3 regions of the Paenibacillus sp. Marseille-Q9583 genome follow, and region 1 is predicted to be linked to each of the others. Evidence: riboswitches for the same ligand, from Rfam matches in the RefSeq annotation. Region 1 holds a riboswitch; each other region holds the start of a gene.

Region 1 (2,207 bases):
GGTGAATTTCAGGTTAGAGTCTGAGTACAGCCAACCCCCGGGGTTGTATAATTAAGGTAATTGAGAAGGGGGACGGGATGGATATGAAATGGCATAAGTACATCACACGCTGGGCGGATTCTAGAGGGTTAGGTGGACGAGAAATTGATTATCAATGGCCGTCTCCATCATTTCCGGTGGTAAGTATTCGCAGCAATTTGGGTCGATACTCAGGTCAGGGGTATGGTCACGGAAGCAAGCCACAAGTGAAGACAGCTGTTGGATTAATTGCTATTGGAGATGTAGCTGTAGGCTTGATTTCCATAGGTGCGATAAGCGTAGGGGTTCTATCCGTGGGTGCAATATCACTAGGAATGTGGTTAGCCCTTGGAGCGATAGCAATTAGCTGGCTTGGCTTCGCGGCTGGGGCGATTGCCATTGCAGGAGTGGCTGTAGGCGCGATCGCGATAGCCGAAAAAGCGTTGGGAGCTGTCGCCATAGGTGATACGGCATTTGGGGCGGTAGCCATAGGACGGATTGCTGGGGGAGCAGTAGCTATTGGCCAATGGGCATATGGTCTAATCGCAGTTGGCGAGCATGGCTTCGGGTTAATTCCCATCACGGGCGATGTGTGGAATTGGTTCCGGCGTTTGTTTGGTGCGGGGAGTTAAGTAGACCTCCAGTCCTAAAGTTTCCTCTCTCTTCCGGGATACTCGATAAAGAATATCTATCACGATAGAAAAAGTAATTGCAATTACCTATTCGGATTTCATACCAATTAATCATGCGATCAGATGTAGCGTTATGTTACTCTTTGTAATGTATTCGAAACTTCATAGGCAAACCTATGGAAATGTAGGGACGCAAAGCTATAGGGACTAAGGTTATCATAACTATTGTCAGCCAGCTGCCAAAGAGTGTATTACGCTTTTTGTTCTTAAGGTTTAATAAAAATTAAGTCTTAGTTTTTATGCGACTTTATACGCAATCAAGCTACTCTTTTGGGGTAGTTTTTTTTGTGTCTATTTTTAGGCACGGAAGAGATTCATATTACATCTGGGGGGTAGAAAAGATGAGGAAAATGATTGCGATCGCTACATCGGCAGCCATGTTAGCCAGTTTTTCGAGTGAGGCAGGTTATGCTTTAGCAAGTGATGTAAGCAAGGTAAGTGTAGTGAACACTGTAGTGAACACTGTAGTACAAAGCAAGGCTAACCTATTCAGCAATGCGTCAGTTATTCCGTTTGATCTGTACGGCAAGGCTATCCTAGGTGCTTATAATGATGTTTTTAGAATGAATCCTGCGAATATTAAATCCATTACCAATAACGGTGGTAACTACTCAGGTTCACCTATAGCTAAGGCTATGGATGGCGATATGAGTACGCATTGGGAAACGGGCAAACCGAATAGTTCAACGTTTACGAATGAGGTTGTCTTTGTTTTCAATGAGTCCACTGAATTAAATAGAATCGTATACGCTGCAAGACAATCCAGTGCAAAGGGGAAGGGGTTTGCTCAGGAATTTGATATTTATGGTTCAACAACGGATGCAGGCGATTTTACGCTAGCATCCTCTGGAGAATATAAAGGCGGAGCAGGTGACGTAGTAGAGATTCAGTTTGCACCTACAACCTTCAAGAGACTTAAATTTGTCTTCAAAAAAGCTAACCAAGATTGGGCGAGTGCAGCTGAGTTTTCTTTTTACAAAGAAGATACCGTATCTGCTAAAATGAAAAATTTATTTACAGATGATACCTTGAGTCAAGTTAGCGCAGCATTTAATACGGTGGAGAAATTAACGGCTTTAGAACAAGAAGTGCAGACACATCCACTGTACGCACAGTTTCAAGCAGATATAGAGAATGCAAAAGTACTTCTGGAGAATCATCAAATAGAGGCAACAGCGGCTAAGGTTTCGAAGCTAAAAGCCTATGGTACAGCATATGAAAATGCCTATAGCGAAGCTTATAGAATGCCTAACTCTAATGTATCAAAAGTAACGGTGAACGGTGGAAGCTATCCAGGTACGAAACCTGAATACATACTCGATGACCAACCGAATACACACTGGGAAACCAATAAAAACAATGATGACAGCTTCACGAATGAAGTTGTGTTTGAGTTAGCGCAAGCGAAAATACTAGATAGAGTGGCTTTCCTGGCTAGAGATAACCGCAAAGGCTTTCCAGAGGCTTTTCAAATTTATGCATCAGAAACAAGTAAGG
Region 2 (2,207 bases), on a different contig from region 1:
GAAACGATCAATCCCGAGGGTGGCATCCGGCGATCCTTGCCGCCAATTGAAATCGATAATTGCATCAGTTCTAGTAAGAGCTGCTGCTCCCGACAGCTGGATGTTGTTATAATATTCACCTGCAAGCCCCTTCGCAAGAGGAATTGCTGCCTCACCCTCTTCTTCGGGAGGTGCCGGCACTGGTGCTGCGCTAGGCGTGGGTGCCAAGCTATCATTTAATTTATCTCTAGTCAGGGTATAGTTGCTATTCATAAATGTTTTGATTGTATCTGTACTGTTATTCTCGTAAAGCATTTTTCCCCAGCTCATCATATACGTCCATTTACTTTGTGTTTGCTGAAGCTTCTCCAGATTTGGCATTTCACCATTCTCCCCGATCGCAATCGGTTTGCCAGCGGCTAGAGTCAACAAGCTGTCATAGTATTTTTGCTGGTAATCATTTTCGTATATATCTGCTGCCAGAATATCTACTTTATCTGCTCCTGGATAAGTTAACGCATAAGGATCTGACCAAACATTCGGAGCATTCGGACTCCATACCCATAACAAATTATTTAATTTATGAACGTTAACAAAACGGTCATACATAATATTCCAAAGTTTAGAAAAGTTATTTTTCTTCCCCCACCAGAACCAGTTTCCGTTCATTTCATGATAGGGTCTCCAAAGCACCGGAACATTGGCATCGCGCAAGCTTTTTAAAGAGACTGCCACCTTATCAAGTTCAGCGATCAGACTGTTATATTGCTTGGTACCCGGTGTAACGTAACTATTGAACTCATTCTGACTAAGTGTTTTTTTCACATTATCCCAGTCATAAGAGGTGCCCGGCAGGTTAGCATGAAAAGTCATAGCTACAATCCCGCCCGCTTTATTCCAGTTGATGGCGCTGTTCACCACATTTTGACGCTGCCAGGCCATCGTTCCGTCTGACTGACCGCTGATCGCGCCCAGTTCATAACCATGAAGAGCCGCATATTGTCCGCTGGTTCCCTTCAGCATATTGTTAATTTCATCTGGACTTTCTAAATAGTCGTGTTGGCCAGCAATAATACCTTTTCCTGAAATTGAGTAAAAATAGTTAAGCAGCTTTACGGCTTCAGGTGAGGCTCCTGGGGTAACTGGCGTTCCAGAATTTGAAGCAGCTATGACAACAGACGGCGAAATTCCAACAGTAAGCGGAAGTGCAGTCAGAAACAAGACGAGTGACAGAAATGCGCCAAATAATCGATACGTACGGTAAGCTTTCAAAATAATCTCCCTTTCGGTAGCCAGGCTGCCACTCTTTCGAAGGCCCTATAGCTTTGCGTCCCTACCTTTCGATAGGTTTGCCTTTTCAATTTAAGAGAAATAATCTCTCTTACCGTAAGTATCGACGACAATTAATGATATATTTAGTGTTTTTATGACTTTTTTTGATAATTGAGTCAATTTACCTGTTTCAAGAAATTTTGGATTGGTTAAATAGATAGGTTAGACCTATGAAATGAATTGTTGTAGTTCTATATCATTCCAGTCTAAAGTAATACGAATGTTATCTTCTTCTACTAATTCAGAACCCGTCTGTACCTCTATAAACTCGACATCCGTCAAAGCAAGGATCGCGTGTTTCGTTCCTTCCGGTATACGTACCACGTCCCCAGCCTTCACATTATGTTTTTTCTCATTCAGCACAATACTTGCTTCTCCGCTGACGATTGTCCATATTTCACTACGCTTGCGATGTAATTGATAGCTGATATTATTCCCCTCAGATATAAAAATCCGTTTGGTCAGCACTTCATTGCCTTCATCATATTTCACATAATCAATAACTTTGTAATGACCCCAGCGGCGTTCCTCGTACATCGGTCTTTGTTCAAAGGTCTTCAGCACTTCTTTAATCCGTGGGCTCTCAGCTTTATGGGTAACTAGAATCCCATCCGGGCTAGCCGCAATGATCAGATCCTTCGCACCAATTACCGTAATCGGAATATCCAGCTCATTAATCAAGCAAGTCCCCTCAGAATCCGCCGTTACAAAACCTTTTCCTACATGCTTGCTGCTCATTTCCTCTGTCAGCGTATTCCACGTTCCAAGATCCTTCCAGAATCCATCATACGGCTGTACTACAATATGTTCTTCTTTCTCCACCACTTCATAATCAAAGCTGATGGAAGACAATAGCTTATACTGCTTCTGCAATTCTTCATATCCTAAAGGCAACC
Region 3 (2,207 bases), on a different contig from region 1:
CTTAACAATGGTTGTACCTTTGTTATTCTTGGAATACTTAGCTTCGATTTTCGTGTTGTATGTATCCTTTTCTCCATCACTTATCAGCACATAACTCAGATCGACTGTCAGCTTTTCCGTCTGCCAGGTCTTAGTATTGACGAATAATTTCCACGTTACGCTTTTGGGTTGAACTGTCTCACCATCCCAGAGGTTCTCCTGGTCATAGAGTTTGATTATTCCCTTAGCTGCTGTCGGATCGGTTACCGTGAACTGCAGGACGGTCTGAGCACCGGCAGTGCTGACTTTCATAGATTTTTTATAATTCTTTACCGAATCAAGCATGGAAACAGGATCGTATTGACCTTTGGAGTAAAAAGAATCCCACTCCATCTTCTCCAGTCCAATCCAATACTGCGCATCAGGATCGATTGGCTCACCGTCATCGTCGTAACCTTCATCTTCAGATTCATCGATCAGTTCACTTCCGTCTACAAGATAGTAAAACTCCTTGTCATTGGCATATAGACTGTACGATGTTTCTAAAAGACTACTATCAACGGTGCCAGCTGCAGCAAAATTCGGCAGTCGATTAATATCCAGCTTCAGTGTGTTAGTGTTGCTGATACGTACCCCACCGCTCTGAATATCCTGTTTTTTGATCACATCTAAGTGAAAATTCTTTATTGCTTTAGAGGCTGCCGTTACTTTGCTAATCATTTGATCCGCGGTTACTGCTGTTGTGGTAGCTGCAGACACGACTTCAGGATTAGACATCCATCCGATCGTTCCGGACAGCAATAAAGCACCTACTGCCAAACTAGTGCCTATTGTTTTGAAAAAACTGTTCATGTACTTCCCCTTTCGGCCCCTTGCGATAATGTAACGCCGTATAGGTCGAAATAATAAAAGAGCTCAAAATTGATTACATATTCTTAGAGCTATCCTTTATGCTTCATAAGACATCCCTATGGCGGCCTGGCGATCATTTCCTTCTGTAGAAAAGGCTTTAGACCCATGGCTTTGTGTCATCATCTTTCGATGATTTTACCTTTAACGCGGACATTCAATTAGTTTTAATTAGCTTACGGACGCCTGTCCCACCGCTAATTTTACCATGGTTATAATTACCTGTAAACGACTTATCTTCCATTCAAATTCGCTATGATACTCAGAAGAAATACTATAATCAAAATGAAAAATGAACGATTACATACGCTTATAAGTCTTATTAATGAGAACAGCAAGACAGGGGGTGCAGCAAAATGAGTGAACAAGAAATTTTCGAGCTCTATAAAGAACAGGTATATTATTTTTGTTACTACTTAATGAAAAATCAGGCAGATGCGGAGGATATTTGCCAAGAGGTATTTGTAAAAGTTATCTTAGCGGATAAGTCTAGGGTAAGAAACTTGAAATCTTGGATTTTAAGAATTGCTTCGAATGAGTGCAACAGTGTGATTAAGAGGCGTAAAACGGGGTGGATGAAAGAAGTACGTAATTATTTACTATCCAGGTCTGAGGAATCAAACCCTGTAGAAAAACGTTTGGATCGACAGGAAACTAAAAAAGAATTACAAGGGTTATACAGTCAGCTTCCCGACAAAATCAGAATGGTAGTAGTCCTTCGTTTTATCAACGAATTGACTGTACCCGAGATCTCTAAAGTTATGAGCATACCCGAAGGAACTGTAAAATCCAGACTGAATAAGTGACTTAAAATACTAAATAGTATGGGTGGAACCCAACTAAAGGAGCTGAGTAGTAATGAGTCTGTATATTGAAAAAGATAAACATATTCCCCGACCGGATTATGATTTGATGTGGACTGCCATAGAACAAGAAGCCTATAAACGTCAAAGAAATCTGAATGCGTCCCAGAATACTCCTAGGTCTAATAAAAAGGTTGTTCCAATCAGCATCGTCTTCTCTTGCCTCTTTCTTGTGGCCATTCCTGTATTCGCTAGTATGACGATTAATTGGGATAAAATTGGTGGTCGGAGTGTGAACAATGCATTAAATAACGGCATCGGTCAACAGTATAATCTTCAAGCTTCCAGTTCAGGAGTAACAATGAATTTGAACGGTGTTGTAACTGACGGAGAAAAAATGAAAATGCTGTTATCACTTGATACTAAATCTGATCTATCCCAATATACTGGATTTGCTACAGAGGAAAACATCATGACTAGTGAATCAGGTGCCAAGGCAAAGGTATACGGTTATTT

What was found. A riboswitch is a leader RNA that binds a small molecule or an ion and turns the genes downstream of it on or off. The one in region 1 is predicted to bind cyclic di-GMP.
Region 2: another riboswitch for cyclic di-GMP. It lies ahead of ACWNM1_RS02335 (glycosyl hydrolase); the one in region 1 lies ahead of ACWNM1_RS01365 (discoidin domain-containing protein).
Region 3: another riboswitch for cyclic di-GMP. It lies ahead of ACWNM1_RS08130 (DUF6612 family protein); the one in region 1 lies ahead of ACWNM1_RS01365 (discoidin domain-containing protein).

Annotation. Positions count from the first base shown of each region.
Region 1 covers NZ_CDRJTB010000001.1:324,304-326,510, reverse strand. The annotation lists gene ACWNM1_RS01370 (hypothetical protein) at 78-650, shown strand; cyclic di-GMP riboswitch class I at 808-894, shown strand; gene ACWNM1_RS01365 (discoidin domain-containing protein) at 1,052-2,207, shown strand, end outside.
Region 2 covers NZ_CDRJTB010000002.1:119,706-121,912, reverse strand. The annotation lists gene ACWNM1_RS02335 (glycosyl hydrolase) at 1-1,251, opposite strand, end outside; cyclic di-GMP riboswitch class I at 1,264-1,343, opposite strand; gene ACWNM1_RS02330 (sugar phosphate nucleotidyltransferase) at 1,480-2,207, opposite strand, start outside.
Region 3 covers NZ_CDRJTB010000011.1:121,317-123,523, reverse strand. The annotation lists gene ACWNM1_RS08130 (DUF6612 family protein) at 1-831, opposite strand, end outside; cyclic di-GMP riboswitch class I at 949-1,041, opposite strand; gene ACWNM1_RS08125 (RNA polymerase sigma factor) at 1,245-1,694, shown strand; gene ACWNM1_RS08120 (DUF4179 domain-containing protein) at 1,747-2,207, shown strand, end outside.